DNA from 4 places in the Rhizobium sp. NLR22b genome. Region 3 is predicted to be linked to each of the others. Evidence: predicted binding sites of a transcription regulator. Region 3 holds the regulator's gene; each other region holds the start of a gene.
The links. Region 3 encodes PhoB, which activates phosphate uptake and scavenging genes when phosphate is short. Its sites were predicted from a motif close to TGTCATNNANCTGTCAT; they were not measured.
Positions count from the first base shown of each region.

Region 1: HJC00_RS19880 (UDP-2,3-diacylglucosamine diphosphatase) is a predicted target of PhoB. The motif match lies at 2,102-2,118, and genes of this name have one in related genera.
Region 2: phnF (phosphonate metabolism transcriptional regulator PhnF) is a predicted target of PhoB. The motif match lies at 2,524-2,540, and genes of this name have one in related genera.
Region 4: phnC (phosphonate ABC transporter ATP-binding protein) is a predicted target of PhoB. The motif match lies at 2,256-2,272, and genes of this name have one in related genera.

Region 1 covers NZ_JABDWM010000012.1:93,082-97,861, reverse strand. The annotation lists gene HJC00_RS19885 (MFS transporter) at 1-1,064, opposite strand, end outside; gene HJC00_RS19880 (UDP-2,3-diacylglucosamine diphosphatase) at 1,229-2,041, opposite strand; gene HJC00_RS19875 (hypothetical protein) at 2,159-2,647, shown strand; gene HJC00_RS19870 (histidine phosphatase family protein) at 2,832-3,581, shown strand; gene HJC00_RS19865 (SAM-dependent methyltransferase) at 3,853-4,677, shown strand.
Region 2 covers NZ_JABDWM010000017.1:52,525-57,304, forward strand. The annotation lists gene HJC00_RS24715 (ABC transporter ATP-binding protein) at 1-211, shown strand, start outside; gene dapB (4-hydroxy-tetrahydrodipicolinate reductase) at 227-1,051, shown strand; gene HJC00_RS24725 (2,3-bisphosphoglycerate-dependent phosphoglycerate mutase) at 1,073-1,708, shown strand; gene phnF (phosphonate metabolism transcriptional regulator PhnF) at 1,763-2,500, opposite strand; gene phnG (phosphonate C-P lyase system protein PhnG) at 2,611-3,087, shown strand; gene phnH (phosphonate C-P lyase system protein PhnH) at 3,087-3,695, shown strand; gene HJC00_RS24745 (carbon-phosphorus lyase complex subunit PhnI) at 3,700-4,780, shown strand, end outside.
Region 3 covers NZ_JABDWM010000001.1:505,413-510,192, forward strand. The annotation lists gene HJC00_RS02385 (aspartate aminotransferase family protein) at 1-549, opposite strand, end outside; gene HJC00_RS02390 (GcrA family cell cycle regulator) at 973-1,506, shown strand; gene phoB (phosphate regulon transcriptional regulator PhoB) at 1,800-2,483, opposite strand; gene phoU (phosphate signaling complex protein PhoU) at 2,644-3,357, opposite strand; gene pstB (phosphate ABC transporter ATP-binding protein PstB) at 3,401-4,216, opposite strand; gene pstA (phosphate ABC transporter permease PstA) at 4,232-4,780, opposite strand, start outside.
Region 4 covers NZ_JABDWM010000017.1:58,102-62,881, forward strand. The annotation lists gene HJC00_RS24750 (alpha-D-ribose 1-methylphosphonate 5-phosphate C-P-lyase PhnJ) at 1-101, shown strand, start outside; gene phnK (phosphonate C-P lyase system protein PhnK) at 98-874, shown strand; gene phnL (phosphonate C-P lyase system protein PhnL) at 899-1,606, shown strand; gene HJC00_RS24765 (DapH/DapD/GlmU-related protein) at 1,603-2,220, shown strand; gene phnC (phosphonate ABC transporter ATP-binding protein) at 2,339-3,184, shown strand; gene phnD (phosphonate ABC transporter substrate-binding protein) at 3,271-4,176, shown strand; gene phnE (phosphonate ABC transporter, permease protein PhnE) at 4,241-4,780, shown strand, end outside.

The DNA of each region.
Region 1 (4,780 bases), on a different contig from region 3:
GTCATTAACCCCATCGCCATGCCGACATAAAAGAAATAGGCGCCCTGCGCCGAGGCCTCCTGCGTCTCCTGCACTGTCGCCACGATCCGCCGCTGCACGCCGGTATGCACGAAGGCATAGGTGAAGCCGTGGAAGCATTGCAGCAGAAGGAAGCCGGCAAAGCCGGCATTCATGGGAAACAGGATCCAGCGGCAGACGCTGACGGCGCAGCCGAAGCGGATTAGGGTCCAGGCAGTGAAGCGCCGATTGAGCCGCTTCGACAGAAAGAACACCGTCACCTCCGAGGCAACGCCGGCGCTCCAGAGCAGGCCGACTTGCGTGCCGGAAAAGCCGAGCTGATGCCAATAGATCGAGGAGAAAGCATTGAGCACGGCATGGCTCGACTGCTGGATGGCGACGCCGATCAGAAGCAGCAGCAAATGCGGTTCGCGCAGGCCGCTGCCGGTGGCGGCAGGAAGGTCGATCGGCAGACCGCGCCGCCGGGTCGGCCCGATACGCGGACAGAAGATCGCCATCACTACCGTCATCATGAAGCCGAACACCATGACGATGAGCACCATGCCGCCGCCCCACCGGCTGATCAGCTGACCGCCGACCAGCGTCGAGACGATGAAGGCGATGGAGCCCCACACGCGCATCGACCCATAATCGAGCCCCCAACGCCGCACGCCTGAAATGACGATCGATTCGACCACGGGCACATAGGGCGCAAAGCTGGCGCCCTGCAGCGCGAAGACGATTGTCACCGGCCAGAAGCTGGTCGACCAGTAAAGTGCGATCGCCGTCAGCAGCGACAGGCTCCCCGACCAGAGCAGCACGGTGGCGCGCTCCTTCATGCGGTCGGCGATCATGGCGACGACAGGCGCCACCAAGACTCGAACCACCATCGGTATGGCGAGGATAATGCCGATTTCATGGTCGCTGAGACTATGGGTTTCCAGCCATACCGGGAAGAATGGCAGCACGACGCCATTGACGAGCAGCGGCGCGCAATAAGACAGCGCACTGAGCAGCCGGAAGCGCGGCGGCGCTCCCTCACCCGGGGAATGTTGAGCGGGAATCATCTGTGGACCTGAAGGAAACTGGATGTTTTCCTAACACACCACCCGGGGGGCGACTATTGCGAGAAATAGCCGTCCGGAAACGTTTTAGAAAATAAATATGGCCTGTTACCTCGCGGTAACGGCTAAATTGCCGGCGAGCCGCCGCGACAGCGACGGCCGTAAAATCACGCCGCCTGCGGGGCGAGTTCCGCCTCTTCGGTACTCTCGATGGCGGTAAGCGCCGGTACGGCGGTGGCAAGCGCCCGCCAGGTGATCAGTTCGAAGGTGCCGTCGGCATGTTCGGCAACCGCCGTGCAGCTTTCCACCCAGTCACCCGTGTTGATGTAGCGAATGCCGTCCATATCCTGGATCATGGCGTGGTGGATGTGGCCGCAGATCACGCCGTCGGCGCCGCTCTTGCGGGCCTCTTCGGCGACGACGCGCTCGAACTCGCCGATGAAATTGACCGCGTGCTTGACCTGCAGCTTCGCCCAGGCGGAGAACGACCAATAAGGCATGCCGAGGCGGCGGCGTACGGCCGCGAGCAGGATGTTGATGCGGATCGCCGTATCATAGGCCCAGTCGCCGAGATAGGCGAGCAGGCGGGCGTTGCGGACGACGACATCGAACTCGTCGCCGTGCAGGATCAGGTATCTCTTGCCGTCCGCGCCGTCATACATCATACGCTCGACGACCTCGATGCCGCCGAAATGCATGCCCGGGAAGTCGCGCAGAAATTCGTCGTGATTGCCTGGGATATAAACGACGCGCGTGCCCTTGCGCGCCTTGCGCAACAGCTTCTGGACGACGTCGTTGCAGACCTGCGGCCAGTACCAGCTGCGTTTCAGACGCCAGCCGTCGACGATATCGCCGACGAGCACGATGGTGTCTGCCTCGTGGTAGCGCAGGAAATCGAGCAGGAAATCAGCCTTCGCGGCCTTCGAGCCGAGATGAATATCGGAAATGAAGAGCGTGCGGAAATGTCTGGGTTCCATCATGTTTGTCACGAACAGTGCTCGTGCCCCATCTTTCATCTAGCCCTCCAAAACCAGACTCGTGTTTCAGGAAGATGACAAGCTGGGGAAAAGCCCTGCAGACCGACCCATACCGTCTGGATGGTAAACGCCGATCCCGTCGGTCACGAAGGTCGCAAAACCGAAATCGGAAATCCGATCACCATAATTTCGTGCCGCGAGGTTCTAGATCTTTCCCGCATGCCGAGAATCAAATTAACAGCAGGTGCCGATTTGGCGTATCCTTGGGGGTTGATGATGCATGTCCGCACCGCGACGATAATGATTTCTATTGCAATACTTGCAGGCTGTGCACCGACGCAGCAGGATTATGATGCGACCGTCACGTTGCTGCAAGGCAGCACCAGAGCGAGAAATGAGTTCGTCAAAGTGTGCGCAAAGGATTTCGATGCAAATGCGCGTCGCACCGCCGGGATCGTGACAAACGTCTCTGACAAGGACGCTCCGAGGGTCGCCTGCCAGCGATATCTGGCGGCCGCGATCTCCGGTCGGGCCACGTATCAGGATCTGCTCGACATCAAGGCTCACCGGTTTACGCCAAAGCTCGTCAAGATCTTCCAGGGCCGCTGATAGCGCGGAAGACCCTCCCTCGCTCCTTGATTTTGGAACCGAGTGAACAAGATCGACGGGCCAAGCGGATTGGGGCAAGCGGCGACCAGACGCTCGCCCCCTTTTCCGACCGACGATATTGCCCTGCCAATCGAGCGCGTTCATGATGACGACGATTCCATATCCGATGAAGCGGGGATGGCCGATGCGTCTCTTTCTCGTTCGCCACGGCGAATCCCTCGGCAACATCAACGAACAGGCCTACCGTCAGTTCGGCGATCATAACGTGCCGTTGACCGAGTGGGGCTATCGCCAGGCGGCGGAGGCAGGCGCTGTCATCGCCTCGTACCTGAGAGGGCTGCCGAGCGAGGGATTCCAGAAGCTGCATATCTGGTATTCGCCGTTCCTGCGCACGCGCCAGAGCAAGGATGCGCTGCTCGAAGTGCTGCCGGAAAACTTCGTCGGCGATGTCAGGGAAGATTATCTTCTGCGCGAGCAGGATTTCGGCCTCTTCACCGAAATCTACGATCATGCCGAGCAGAAACAGAAATTCCCCGAGGAATTCGAAAAATGGGCGAGGCTCCGCAACAACAGCGGCAAGTTCTATGCACGGCCGCCGGACGGCGAAAGCCGGGCGGACGTGGCGCAGCGGGTGCGTCTCTTCCTCCAGACCGTCATGCGCGAAGCCGAGACCGGCGACCACAATGTCGCGATCGTCGGCCATGGCGTCACCAACCGCGCGGTCGAAATGAATTTCCTGCACCACTCCGTCGACTGGTTCGAGCGATCCGACAATCCTGGGAATTCCGACGTCACGCTGATCGAGGGAACGCGTTTGCAGGGCTACGACACGATCCTGCTCCACCAGGCCGCCGACCGGCAGCCGGGACAGGAGGATAAACTGCGCGATGCCTATGGCGCTGACGTGACGATGACGCCGAAGTGCGGTGGGTAAACCGTTTCTGAGTTCGCGCACTCATCCATGTGCACGAGGTTCGGCCAGTCCCAGGCAAATGTGAATTCAAGCAGAGATTGGTGCCATATTCACTTGCGGCACAGAGTTGCAGATGGTTCATTTTCCCGAAATAGCTCGTGAGACATTCTGAAAGCTCTATTTCAACACTGCCATCCGCATGACGGTTCGGAGACGATGAAGGAGAGATGTCGAAATGACGAGGAGATCAAGTCTCGTACTGCAAGAAGTCCGTCGGCTAAACGCAAGGATGATGGCCGCGGCCACAGGCTCGCCGAATGAACGGTATGAACGCATTTTCGACCTTGTACCCCGCGAAGCCTTCCTTGGTCCCGGTCCGTGGCATATCGCCGTCCATCCTTGGAAGAAATCCTACCGGCATCGCTACATTGAAACTCCGAGCGACGATCCGGTGCATGTTAATCAGAACGTGCTGGTCGCACTTGATCGGACGAAGGGCATCAACAACGGCGAGCCCCTGTTGCATGCAGGTTGGCTCGGGAGCGTGAATCCACAGCGCGGCGAAGTGGTGACCCATATCGGAGCAGGCACTGGCTACTACACCGCAATGCTCTCGATGTTGACGCTCCCATACGGCAGCGTGCATGCCTTTGAAATCGATGACAATCTTGCTGAGCGTGCGCGTGAGAACCTCGTTCCCTTCGAAGGGGTTTCGGTTACTCATGGTGACGCTACTGTGCTGACGCTGCCGTCATCCGACGTGATCTACGTGAATGCCGGCGTTGTGGCCCCGCCAGCACATTGGCTCGAATCATTGCGTCCAGGCGGTCGTATGATCTTTCCTTGGCGCCCGAACGAGGATGTTGCCGTCACGATGCTCATCACTCGAGGTCAATCGGAATTCTCGGCGCAGCCATTAATGCCAGCTTGGTTCATTCCCTGCATTGGCGCAAGTGACCCTCGCCAGAGCCTTAGAGTCCCGGATCGCACCGGCGCACGAACCATCCGCTCCGCCTGGCTCACCAGAGATCGCAAACCCGACGAAAGCGCCGCCGCGATCTTCCGCGACGTATGGTTCTCCAACGATTCCGCAGCTCCAACCACAGTTGCCGCGTAATTCGCAATTCCGCGAAAAGCTGCCAGCGCTTGAAGTGCGGCAGCCTAATTTCGCAAACCTGTCGCAAAGGCCTGTCTCCTGCGACAAGAAGCGTTCCAATTGA
Region 2 (4,780 bases), on a different contig from region 3:
GCAGAAGGCGCTCGACGAGGCGATGACCGGGCGCACCGTGGTGGTGATCGCCCATCGGCTATCGACCGTGGTGCGCGCCGACAAGATCGTCGTCATGCAGCAGGGCCGGGTCGTCGAGGAGGGCAATCATGAGACGCTTGCGAAGGTCAGCGACGGTCTTTACGCTCGCCTCAACAATCTGCAGAGGCCCTCGGCCTCGGATTCATACTAAGCTGGTGGGACTGACATGAGCGATGCTGCGATGAAACTGGTGGTGGTCGGCGCAGCGGGACGCATGGGGCAGACGCTGATCCGGCTCATTCATTCCATGGAAGGCGTGATGCTGCATGCCGCCGTCGAACGTGCCGGCTCGCCCTTCGTCGGCAAGGATGCCGGTGAAATTGCCGGGCTCGGCCCGACCGGCGTCATCATCGGCGACGATCCGCTCCAGGCTTTCCTGCATGCCGAAGGCGTGCTCGATTTCACCGCGCCTGCCGCCACGGTGGAGTTTTCCGGTCTCGCCGCTCAGGCCCGCATCGTCCATGTCATCGGCACGACAGGCTGCTCGACCGAGGACAACGCGAAGATCGCCGCCGCGGCACGCCATGCCCGCGTCGTCAAGTCTGGCAATATGAGCCTCGGCGTCAATCTGCTCAGCGTTCTGGCCGAGCAGGCGGCACGAGCGCTCGATCCGGCGGACTGGGACATCGAAATCCTGGAAATGCACCACAAGCACAAAGTCGATGCTCCTTCCGGCACCGCCCTTCTCTTCGGCGAAGCGGCAGCCAAGGGCCGCAGTATCGATCTTGCCTCAAAATCGGTGAGGGTCCGCGACGGCCACACCGGCGCGCGCGAAGTCGGCACGATCGGTTTTGCGACGCTGCGCGGCGGCTCGGTCATCGGCGAGCATTCCGTGCTTTTTGCCGGAGAAGGCGAAATCGTCGCCCTGTCGCACAGCGCGGCAGACCGCTCGATCTTCGCGCGCGGCGCGATCAAGGCGGCGCTCTGGGCGCGCGACAAGAAGCCAGGTTTCTATTCCATGCTCGACGTGCTCGGGCTTTCTTCCCAATAACGACATATCGGAGGCATATTCATGAGCGGTACCCTCGTCCTCGTTCGCCACGGCCAGAGTGACTGGAACCTGAAGAATCTCTTCACCGGCTGGAAGGACCCGGATCTGACGGAGCTCGGCATCCAGGAAGCCAACGCCGGCGGCGCCGCACTTGCCGAATACGGGATCAAATTCGACGTCGCCTATACCTCGGCGCTGGTGCGCGCGCAGCACACGCTGAAGCTCATCCTCGACAAGGTCGGCCAGCCCGACCTCGAGACGATCCGCGACCAGGCGCTGAACGAGCGCGACTACGGCGATCTCTCCGGCCTCAACAAGGATGACGCGCGTGCCAAATGGGGCGAGGAACAGGTTCATATCTGGCGCCGTTCCTATGACGTGCCGCCGCCGGGCGGCGAGAGCCTGCGCGACACCGGCGCCCGTGTCTGGCCTTACTACCTCACGGAAATCCTGCCGCGCGTGCTGCGCGGCGAAAAGGTGCTGGTCGCCGCCCACGGCAATTCGCTGCGCTCGCTGGTCATGGTGCTCGACAAGCTGACCAAAGAAGGCGTGCTCGCCCTCAATCTCGCGACCGGCGTTCCAATGGTCTACAAGCTGAAGGCGGATTCAACCGTGGCTTCAAAGGAAGTTCTGGGCGATATGTCCGGTGCACACTAATTCGGTGAGGCGTGCCGCCGGAAGCGGTCGGCACGCCTGCCTCAACTATTGGCCTCAGTTCTCGATCGTGAACTGCACCCGGTCGGCGGCGAAACGGCTGATCGAATATTGCACCGGCACGCCGTCGAGATCGGTGTTCATTGCCTTGGCGATCAGCAGGATCGCGCCGGGGGTGAGTTCCAGGTCGGCAAGGTCGGCTGTCCCGGCATGGGCGGCCGTCACCTCGGTTGTCGCGCGGACATAATCCGCCACGCCAAGCTCGGCGAAAGCCTTGGTGATCGATTCATGCTTGCGGTAGGCCTCGCCGATCCCGGCGAAACGTTCGGCGGGAAACCAGCTCGTCGCTTTTGAAACCGGCCGCCTGTCGGCATGGCGCAATGTTTCCAGCCGGATCACTTGCTCGCCCTGTTTCACACCCAACCAGCGGGCAACCTCGGCGCTCGCCTCCTCCTGCGCCTCATCGAGCAGAAGACCACGCGTCTCGCGCGCCTGATCGCCGATGCCGGCAGTGAAGCGCGTGCGCCGGGTGATCGGGAAGTTCAGCCGCTGCTTGCGCTCGATCAGCGTGCCGCGGCCTTGCACCGCGCGCACGATCCCCTCCTGCGCCAGCGCCGCCAGCGCACTGCGCACCGTATGCCTGTTAACGCCGAATTGCAGCGCCAGCACCGTTTCCGGCGGCACCATTCTCGTTTCGTCATAGACTCCGTTGCCGATCGCCTCGCGAATTCGATCGGCGATCTGACGCCAGAGCGCCACACCTGTCTGCCTCTGCACCTGCTTCAGTCCTGCCATTCTGCCCCTGCCTTGCCCCACAATGTCACACGCTTGTCACGACACCGATTTAAGGCTAGGTATAACTTGTATGGTTGTCTATATCAATAGACATTTCGAGGAAAGCAGCGATGATATCAGCGGACAAGGAAGACGCCGCGTCGCAAACGGTCTCGGAGCGCAAACGCGCCGCCGATCTGTTGGCGCGAGCGGAACGGAGCGAACTCCAGGCAGTCTGGGACGCATTGCCGCAAAAGCCCGTGGCTTATCCGGTGCGCGGACCGGAGACCGGACTTGTAATGGTGCGCGGCCGCATCGGCGGCGGCGGAGCTCCTTTCAATCTCGGCGAGGTGACGATGACACGCGCGACGGTGCGGCTCGAGTCCGGTTCCATCGGTCATGCGCAGGCGCTCGGCACCGACCGGGAGAAGGCCCGTCTTGCGGCGATCTTCGACGCGCTCTGGCAGGAGGAGACGAGCAAGAATTTTGTCGAACAGGCACTGCTTTTGCCGATTGCCGCGCGCATCGCCGCCACTGAGCGCCGCAAGGCGGATGAGACGGCGGCAACCCGCGTCGATTTCTTCACCATGGTGCGGGGAGACAACTGATGGGTCTTGCGACAGAAGCTTTGATCGGCGGTTTTGCCGACCCGGTTTTCCATGCACAGAGCGTCTTCAAGATGCTGATGGACGGCATGGCCCGTCCCGGCGCCATTCAGACCATTGAGCCCGATATCGCTCCGCCGGCGCCGCTCGGCATTGCCGCCGGCGCGATCGCGCTCACGCTTTGCGACCACGACACGCCGGTCTGGCTTACCACGGGACTGGCGAAATCCGCCATGCCGGAGTGGCTCGGCTTCCACACTGGCGCGCCGCTGACCGCCGAGAAGGCCGATGCGCGTTTTGCCTTCATTGAGGCGGGCATTACGCTTTGCTCCTTCGGCCTGTTTGCATCAGGCACACAGGAATATCCCGACCGTTCGACGACTGTTGTCATCGAACTTCCCGAACTCGACGGCGGACGCAGGCTGGCGCTGATGGGTCCGGGCATCAAGAGTGTCGTGGAGATCGGGCCGGCCAGCCTCCCGGAGACATTCCTCAGACTCTGGAGCGAGAACCGGGCGCTCTTCCCGCGCGGCGTCGACATCGTGTTGACCTCAGGCAGACACTTCGTCTGCCTGCCGCGCACCACCAAGATCACAGCAACGGAGATCTGAGCTCATGTATGTTGCCGTCAAAGGTGGCGAGGCCGCCATCGCCAATGCCCATCGGCTGCTTGCCGACCGCCGCCGCGGCGACCGTTCGTTGCCGGCGATCGGCATTGAGCAGATCGTCGAACAACTCGCCCTCGCCGTCGACCGCGTCATGGCGGAGGCCTCGCTTTTCGACCGCACGCTCGCCGCCCTCGCCGTGCGCCAGTCGCGCGGCGACATGATCGAGGCGATCTTCCTGCTGCGCGCCTATCGCACGACGTTGCCGCGCTTCGGCTATTCCAAGCCGCTCGAGACGGCTGATATGACGATCGAACGGCGCATCTCGGCGACTTACAAGGATCTGCCGGGCGGCCAGCTGCTTGGGCCTACTTTCGACTATACTCATCGCCTTCTCGATCCGTCGCTGCTTCAGGACGAACTGGTCGAGGCGCCGGCCCGGCGCCCGGCCGAGACCGGCCGCGTCATGCGCGTCTCCGAAATCCTCGGCGAAGAGGGCCTGATCGAGGCCGACGGCGACATGCCCGAAGATCACGAGATCGGAGACCTGACCCGCGAGCCGATGGAATTTCCGATGCCCCGCGACCTGCGCCTGCAGGCGCTTTCCCGCGGCGACGAGGGCTTCCTGCTAGCGCTCGGTTATTCCACTCAGCGTGGCTATGGCCGAAACCACCCCTTCACCGGCGAGATCCGCATCGGCGAAGCCGAGGTGGAATTCGACGTGCCGGAGCTCGGTTTCGCCGTCTCGCTTGGCACAATCCAGATCACCGAATGCCAGATGGTCAACCAGTTCAAGGGCTCGGCCAAGGCGCCGCCGCAGTTTACCCGCGGTTACGGCCTGGTCTTCGGACAGAGCGAGCGCAAGGCAATGGCGATGTCGCTGGTCGATCGCGCGCTTCGCGCCGAAGAACTCGGCGAGGATATCACCGCGCCGGCACAGGACGAGGAATTCGTCATTTCGCACTCCGACAATGTCCAGGCGACCGGCTTCGTCGAGCACCTGAAGCTGCCGCATTATGTGGACTTCCAGGCGGAACTCGATCTCGTCCGCCGCATGCGCCGCGAATTCGAAGCCGCCCGCAATGCCGGCG
Region 3 (4,780 bases):
CTCGATCAGGATTGCGGCCGTCGCATCGGTAATGGCGGCACGCACGGCATCGATGTCGCCGAACGGCACCTGATCGAAACCCGGCGCCTTGGGGCCGAAACCTTCGAGATATTTCTCCTGGCCGCCGGCGGCGATCGTCGCCAGCGTGCGGCCGTGGAAAGCGCCTTCGAAGGTGATGATATGGAACCTCTCGGGATGGCCCTTGGAAAACTGATAGCGGCGCGCCGTCTTGATGGCGCATTCGAGCGCCTCGGCGCCCGAATTGGTGAAGAACACCTTGTCGGCGAAGGTGGCGTCGGTCAGGCGTTTGGCCAGGCGCTCCTGGCCGGGAATTTCATAGATATTGGAGAGGTGCCAGACCTTGTCGGCCTGCTCCTTCAGCGCCGCGACCACATGCGGGTTGCCGTGGCCGACGGAGGTGACGGCGACCCCGGCGCCGAAATCGAGATAACGCTCGCCGCTCTCGGCGATCAGCCATACGCCCTCGCCTCGCTCGAACCGCAGCGGGGCACGAGAATAGGTGTCGTAAAGCGGCGCGGCTTCAGCCATCGCGGGTCTCCCGTTCAATGTTGTCAGGCGCGGATTCCGGCTAACAAAACCAGGTCCGAAAAATCAAAAATGCCGCCTTTCGGCGGCGAGCGGTACTATTTCCTTTTCGCGCTGCAATGTCAACAAAACTGCGGCCTTAGCGTATGCCGCAAGCTTGTACAGGGGCACTTTCGGCCTTCAACAGGCATTATTGCAGAAATGACACGCAGAGGCAGCAAGTTGGGGAAAAACTTGAAATTCGATTCATCCGGATTCCCGCGACTCTTGTCACGGAGTCAGCCTCACACTAGGTTAAAGTTCAATTACTAGACTGCATGCGGCGGAACTAGTCACCAAAATTGATCAAGCGTTTCTTGTTTCGGAGGCTTCCGGGACAACGGTGAGGGATTCTGCCATCACCAACGCAAAAGGTGGAGACAGGGCATGAACTGGACAGACGAGCGGGTCGAGAAACTCAAGAAGCTTTGGGCCGAAGGACTGAGCGCCAGCCAGATTGCTGCGCAGCTTGGCGGGGTCAGCCGAAACGCCGTTATCGGCAAGGTGCACAGGCTCAGCCTTCCCGGCCGCGCCAAGGCCGGCGGCACGGCCACCGCGGCGCGCACGCCGAAGCGCCAGACATCCGCGCCGCGCGCGCCGAACTACGCCTCCCGGATCGCCACCCGCACCGTGACCCGCCAGCAGGGCGCAACCCTGCTGAAGGAAGAGATCGAGATCGATACAGTCGAGGAAATGGAATATGTGCCGAAGGGCAACGTGGTGGTGCCGATTTCCCGCCGCCTCGGCCTGACGGAGCTCACCGAACGCACCTGCAAGTGGCCGGTCGGCGATCCGCTCAAGGAAGATTTCCATTTCTGCGGCTGCGAATCCCCGGACAATTCGCCCTATTGCAGCTATCATCAGAAGCTTGCCTATCAGCCGATCAACGAACGCCGCCGGGCGGCGGCGCGGGTCAGCTGAGCGGACCGGTATAGCCAGACATAAAAAACGGGCCGCCGTTTCTTATTCGAGTGGGAAGTGACCTTTGCGTTTAGCAACCCCCACACTCCGTCATGCCAGGGCTTGACGGAGGAGAGGTGGCGCCGGGACAAGTCGGCTTTGCAGGCGCGATGGAAAGGTGGTGCCGAGACGCATAAGCCTCGCCGGCGCAACGACGCTGGCTCCGCAGCGGCGACGATGGACGACAAGGCGGGCCTCACAAGCCGTACTGCCGTGCGTTTGGCGGGAACGCCAACCCCACACTCCCTCAGCCTTCAGGCCTCCATCGAATAACCGGCGCCGCGGACGGTGCGGATGACGTCCTGCATGTTGGAGAAATTCAGCGCCTTGCGCAGGCGGCCGACATGGACGTCGACGGTGCGTTCGTCGACATAGATGTCGTGGCCCCAGACGCCGTCCAGCAGCTGCGAACGGGAAAAGACCCGGCCCGGCGACGACATCAGGAATTCCAGCAGCCGGAATTCGGTCGGGCCGAGGCGGACTTCGCGGCTCTTGCGGTGGACACGATGGGTTTCGCGGTCGAGCTCGATATCGCCGCATTTCAGCACCGAGGACAGCACCTCGGGACGGGCCCGACGCAGCATCGCCTTGACGCGGGCGACGAGCTCGGGGGTCGAGAAGGGCTTGACGACGTAATCGTCGGCGCCGGTGGACAGTCCGCGCACACGCTCGCTCTCCTCGCCGCGCGCCGTCAGCATGATGATCGGCAGCCGCTCGGTTTCCGGCCGCATGCGCAGGCGCCGGCAGAGTTCGATGCCGGAGACGCCGGGCAGCATCCAGTCGAGGATGAGAAGGTCGGGCGTGCGCTCCTGAAGCCTGATCTCGGCCTCGTCGCCGCGCAGGATGGTATCGACCTCAAAGCCTTCCGCCTCAAGATTATAGCGAAGAAGCACGCTCAGCGCTTCCTCGTCTTCAACAACTGCGACTCTCGGGATCATGCGTGTCCGTCTCCTCGCGCACAAGCCTTAAACCGGGACGATTTAAGCAGGCGTCCTGCGCAAATTCAGAAATTGGCTGCGACCTCTTTGCGCGCCCCGAACGGGCGCGCACGCAAGTGACTGGTCCGGGCGGCTGGCCCGGGCGGCTCGTTCGGAACAATTATTCCGTCGCGGCGCCGACAGTGTTGGCACTGTCATCCTTCGGACGATCGCCTTCCGGCTGGGCGCCCGTCGCCATGTAGTAAATCGTCTCGGCGATGTTGGTGGCATGGTCGCCGATGCGCTCGATGTTCTTGGCGCAAAAGAGCAGATGCGTGCAGCTCGTGATGTTGCGCGGATCTTCCATCATGTAGGTCAAGAGCTCGCGGAACAGCGAGGTGTACATCGCGTCGATCTCGTTGTCGCGTTCGCGGATGGCGGTCGCCTTGTCGGCGGCGCGTGTCGTATAGACGTCGAGCACTTCCTTGAGCTGGACGAGCGCCAGCTCAGAGAGGTGCTCGAGGCCGCGGGCGAGCTTGCGCGGCACGCCTGTGCTCTGCACGGCGATGACGCGCTTGGCGGTGTTCTTGCCGAGGTCGCCGACGCGTTCGAGATCGGCGGCGATGCGGATCGAACCCATGATCTCGCGCAGGTCCGAGGCCATCGGCTGACGGCGGGCGATGGTGACGATCGCCTTGTCGCCAATCTCGCGTTCGGTGTGATCGAGGATCACATCGTCGGAAATGACCTTTTGCGCCAGCGCCGTATCGCCGTTGACCAGCGCCCGGACGGATTCCGCGACCATCTGTTCGGCCAGGCCGCCCATTTCGGAAATCCGCCTGGAGAGGAACTTCAGATCATCATCATAGGCGGAATAAATATGTGTCGATGCCATGGGGCTTTGTCCTCGAATAACGGAAAGCTTCGTGTCGCCGGGATCAGCCGAAGCGACCCATGATGTAATCCTGGGTGCGTGGATCGTCGGGGTTGGTGAACATCTTGTCGGTGTCGTTCTCCTCGACGAGGTTGCCGAGGTGGAACATGGCGGTGCGCTGCGAAACACGCGCGGCCTGCTGCATGGAGTGGGTGACGATGACGATCGTGTAGTTCTCGCGCAACTCGTGGATCAGCTCCTCGACCTTGGCGGTGGCAATCGGATCAAGGGCCGAGCAGGGTTCGTCCATCAGGATGACCTCCGGGCTGACGGCGACGGCGCGGGCAATGCACAGGCGCTGCTGCTGACCGCCGGAGAGGCCGGTGCCGGATTCGTGCACGCGGTCCTTGACCTCGTTCCACAGGCCGGCGCGCTGCAGGCTGCTCTCGACGATCTGGTCGAGATCGGCCTTCGACTTGGCGAGACCGTGGATGCGCGGGCCGTAGGAGACGTTTTCGTAGATCGACTTCGGGAACGGGTTCGGCTTCTGGAAAACCATGCCGACGCGGGCGCGAAGTTCGACCACGTCGATATCCGGATCATAGATGTCGTCGCTGTCGAGCGTGATCTTGCCGGTGACGCGGCAGCCTTCGATCGTGTCGTTCATGCGGTTGAGGCTTCGCAGGAAGGTCGACTTGCCGCAGCCCGAGGGGCCGATCAGGGCGGTTACGGTGTTTTCGCGGATGTTCAGGTTCACGTCGAAAAGCGCGCGCTTCTCGCCGTAATATACGGAGACATCCTGTCCGATCATTTTATACGGGACGTTGCTCATCTTCTGATCCAGCGCCTTTTCAACTGCAGCTTCCGTCAGCATGTTCATGATGTTTAACTCCGTTTACCAGCGGCGCTCGAAGCGACGACGCAAGAGGATGGCGCCCATGTTCATGACGATCAGGAACAGGAGCAGGACGATGATGGCACCCGAAGTACGCTCCACGAAGGCACGTTCGGCCTCGTTCGCCCACATATAGACCTGCACGGGCAAGGCCGTCGAGGGCTCGAGCGGTGTCGTGGGCGCATTGGCGACGAAGGCGACCATGCCGATCAAGAGCAGCGGCGCGGTTTCGCCAAGCGCGTGCGCCAGGCCGATGATCGTGCCGGTGAGGATGCCGGGCATGGCAAGCGGCAGGACATGGTGGAACACCATCTGCATCTTCGAGGCGCCGAGGCCGAGCGCTGCGGCGCGGATCGAAGGCGGCACGGCGCGCAGAGCCGCGCGGGTGGCGATGATGATCGTCGGCAGGGTCATCAGCGTCAGCACCAGGCCACCGACCAGCGAAGCCGAGCGCGGCAGGCCGATGAAGTTGATGAAGACGGAAAGGCCGAGCAGACCGTAGACGATCGACGGGACGGCGGCGAGATTGTTGATGTTGACCTCGATCAG
Region 4 (4,780 bases), on a different contig from region 3:
AGGGCGGGCGCATGTTCGTCTGCTCCGATACCGACCATTGCGAAGATCGCCGGGCCCAAGGGCATGCCGGCAAAATGCTGGCCCGGGGGGCTGCAGAATGACCAATATCCCGCTTCTCAAGGTCAACGACCTCTCGAAGTTCTACGGCAAGCGCATCGGCTGCCGGAACGTCTCCTTCGAGCTCTGGCCCGGCGAGGTTCTCGCCATCGTCGGCGAATCCGGTTCGGGCAAGACGACGCTGCTCAATTGCATCTCCACCCGGCTGATGCCGACGACCGGCAGCGTCGAGTACCACATGCGCGACGGCGGCTACCGCGACCTCTACCACATGAACGAGGCCGAACGCCGCTTCCTGATGCGCACCGACTGGGGCTTCGTGCACCAGAACCCGGCCGACGGGCTACGCATGAGCGTCTCTGCCGGCGCCAATGTCGGTGAACGGCTGATGGCGATCGGCGACCGGCACTATGGCAAGATCCGCTCCACCGCCATCGACTGGCTCGAACGCGTCGAGATCGATGCCGATCGCATCGACGATCAGCCGCGCGCCTTTTCCGGCGGCATGCGCCAGCGCCTGCAGATCGCCCGCAACCTCGTCACCGGTCCGCGTCTGGTCTTCATGGACGAGCCGACCGGCGGCCTCGATGTTTCGGTGCAGGCGCGCCTGCTCGATCTGATGCGAGGCCTCGTCAACGATCTTGGCCTCTCGGCCATCATCGTCACCCACGATCTCGCCGTCGCCCGCCTGCTCTCGCACCGCATGATGGTGATGAAGGACGGCTACGTCATCGAACAGGGCCTCACCGACCGCGTGCTCGACGATCCCAGAGAGCCTTACACGCAGCTGCTCGTCTCCTCGATCCTGCAGGTCTGAGCTAGAAACCAGGAGAACCATATCATGCCAACGCCCCTCGTCGTTTCCGAAGTCTCGAAGAGCTTCACCATGCACCTGCGCGACGGCATCAGGCTGCCCGTCGTCTCCGACGTCGCCTTCTCCGTGTCGTCAGGCGAATGCGTCGTTCTCGGCGGCCCCTCAGGCATCGGCAAGAGCTCGCTGCTCAAGATGATCTACGGCAATTATGCCGTCGACACCGGCCAGATCCTCGTCCGCCACGACGGGCGGATCGTCGACCTCGCCGCCGCCGATCCGCGCACCGTGCTCAATGTTCGCCGCGATACGCTCGGCTATGTCAGCCAATTCCTGCGCACCGTACCGCGCGTGGCGGCAATCGACGTGGTGGCCGAGCCGCTCGTGGCGCGCGGCGAAGAAATCGTCGTTGCACGCGAAAAGGCAGGCGCCCTGCTTGCCAGGCTCAACCTGCCGGAGGCGCTTTGGCAACTTCCGCCCGCCACCTTTTCCGGCGGCGAGCAGCAGCGCGTCAACATCGCCCGCGGCTTCATCACCGAGCATACGATCCTGCTTCTCGATGAACCCACAGCCTCGCTGGATGCGAAAAACCGCGCCGTCGTCGTCGGCATGATCGCAGAGAAGAAGAAGGCGGGCGTCGCCCTTCTCGGCATCTTCCATGACGAGGAAGTGCGCGAGGCCGTCGCCGACCGCATCCTCGACGTCCAGCAGTTCTCGCCGAGGAAGATTGCCGCATGAGCCGCAAGCTTGGTATCGAGCCCGCCATCCACGAAACGGCCGAGGTCAGCGATTCCACCTTCGGGCGCTATACGGAAGTCTGCGAACGCTGCCGCATCAGCGAGGCGACCTTCGGCGACTATTCCTACATCATGCAGGACGGCGCCGTCTGGTGCGCAACGATCGGCAAGTTCGTCAATATCGCCGCCGCTGTGCGCATCAACGCCACCAACCACCCGACCTGGCGCGCGACTCTGCATCATTTCACCTATCGCGCCGCCAATTACTGGCCGGACGCCGATATGGAGACGGATTTCTTCGCCTGGCGGCGCTCGAACCGGGCGACGATCGGCCACGACGTCTGGATCGGCCATGGCGCGACCATCCTGCCCGGCGTCAACGTCGGCAATGGCGCCGTCATCGGGGCCGGCGCGGTCGTATCGAAGGACGTTGCATCATACACGATCGTCGGCGGTGTGCCGGCGAAGCTGATCCGCGAACGTTTCCCGAAAGAGATCGGCGAACGCATGGACAGGCTTTCCTGGTGGGATTGGCAACACGACCGGTTGCGCCTGGCCTTGCAGGATTTCCGCAACCTTAGCGCGGAAGATTTTCTGGCCCGCTACGAATGCTAGACGCCACCGCCGAGACACGGAGATTTGTGACACCTCTTACACAAATATGACATTGGAGGTTCATGAAGCGGGACTAATGCGATGCTGACCAAGGCCTGGAGTGCAAGGGAAGAGCATGATGTTCGAGCTGAAGGATGTCACCCGCCGTTTCGGAAACAAGCTCGCCGTCGATGCCGTGACGCTCACCGTTGCCCAGGGCCAGATGGTTGGCATCATCGGCCGCTCCGGCGCCGGCAAGTCGACGCTGCTGCGCATGATCAATCGGCTGCAGGAACCGAGCTCCGGCTCCATTCATTTCGCCGGCGTCGAGGTCTCCGGGCTTCGCGGCCAGGCATTGCGCAACTGGCAGCGCGACTGTGCGATGATCTTTCAGCAGTTCAACCTGGTGCCGCGCCTCGATGTTCTCACAAATGTCATGCTCGGCCGCCTCAATCACCGCTCGACGCTTCTGAGCCTTCTCAACATCTTCACCCGGGAAGAACGCGTTCATGCGATCGCCGCACTGGAGCGCCTCGGCATCGAGCAGACGGCGCTGCAGCCGGCCGGCACGCTTTCCGGCGGCCAGCAGCAGCGCGTGGCGATCGCCCGGGCGCTGATGCAGAACCCGAGGATGGTACTCGCCGACGAGCCTATCGCCTCGCTCGACCCGCTGAACGCCAAGATCGTCATGGATGCGCTGCGCGACATCAACGAGCGCGAGGGCATCACCGTCATCACAAATCTGCATACGCTCGACACTGCCCGCAACTATTGTGAGCGCATCGTCGGCATGGCCGGCGGCCGCGTCGTCTTTGACGGCAAGCCCTCGGAGCTGACGGCCGAAGCCGTGAAGGCAATCTACGGAACGGACAAGGATGGCGCCGGCATCGACGAAACCATGACGTCGACATCCATCAATATCGCTGCCGAGCGGGCAGACAATCCATCCGCCGGCGCCCAACCGCTGGCATTGGCCGGTCTCTGAGCGGGACCGCCGCGATCGAACGCCCGCGTCAAGGGCACATTCTTCGTAACGGGAAGGCCGGAACACCGGTCGATAGGAGAGAACGCATGTTGAAGAAAGCACTCTTTGCGGCAACGGCGCTGTTCGCGCTCGCCGGCGCCGCCAATGCCGCAGACCTCAAGGAATTCCGCATCGGCATCCTTGGCGGCGAAAACGAAACCGATCGCCTGCGCAATTATGCCTGCCTTGCCGACCATCTGAAGCAGGAGTTCGGCTTCGAGAAGGTCTCGCTCTTCCCGGCCGCCGATTATGACGGCGTTATCCAGGGTCTGCTCGGCGGCACGCTCGACTTCGCCGAACTCGGCGCTTCCGGCTACGCCTCCGTCTACCTCAAGGACTCGAAGGCCGTTACGCCGATCCTGACGACGCAGCAGAAAGATGGTTCGACGGGTTATTACTCGATCGGCCTTGCACTGAAGTCCTCCGGTATCAAGACCATCAAGGACGCCAAAGGCAAGAAGCTCGGCTACGCCGATCCGGACTCCACCTCCGGTTACCTCGTTCCGCTGACGCAGATCCCGAAGGACACCGGCATGCCGAATGACAAGTTCTTTGCCTCGACCCAGTTCAACGGCGGGCATGAAAACAACCTGCTTGCCGCCTATGACGGCAAGGTCGACGTCGCAGTCGACGACTCGTCGGGCATCGGCGATTTCAAGGACGGCTACACCTCCGGCACCTTCCGCAAGGAAGTCGACAAGGGCGCCGTGGACCCGAACAAGCTCGTTGAAGTCTGGCGTTCGCCGCTGATCCCGAACGGCCCGCTCGTCGTGCGCAACGCCCTCGGCCAAGAGTGGCAGACGAAGCTCGCAGCCTTCTTCATGGCCCTGCCGGAAAAGGATCACAAGTGCTTCTCGGCTGTCGAAGGCGGCGACTACAAGGGCTATGCCCCGGTCAAGCACGACTTCTACAATGCTGTCGTCGAGGTTCGCAAGGCGGCCATCGGCGGCTGATCGCCTTTTCAATGCGGGGCGGCCGGCAACGGCCGCCCTTTGTTTGTTACCGCGCGGAGCGTCCATGACCATTGCCGATACACAGCCGCACGTGCAGAGCACGCAGGAGATCGCCACCGCCTGGGATCGGATGGTCGCGAAGCGCCGCTTTTATACCGTCCTTGGCTTGGTCATCCTCGTTGCGGCATTCGTCAGCTCCGTCCGGTTCGCCGATGAGAGCAATGCCGGCCATTTCTTCGAGCGTCTGCCGCATCTTTTCGACTTCCTGAGCTGGCTCATTCCCAAGGATTGGAACGATGTCTGGCGCGCGCTGTTCGACATAGCCAGCGTCAACGACAGAGGCGGCGAGGAATTCAACTTCGACAAGGGCCGCGTCTACGTCTGGGGTGCCTTCTACATTCCGGAATATTTCGAGCTGATGATCGTCACGATCAACGTAGCGCTCATCTCGACCATCATCGCCTTCATCTTTGCGGTTCCCTTGAGCTTCTTTGCCGCGCGCAATCTCACGAATTCATGGCCGCTGCGCATCGTCACCAAGCGGCTGATGGAGTTCCTGCGCGCCTTCCCCGAGATTGTCATTGCCGGCCTGTTTTCGGCGATC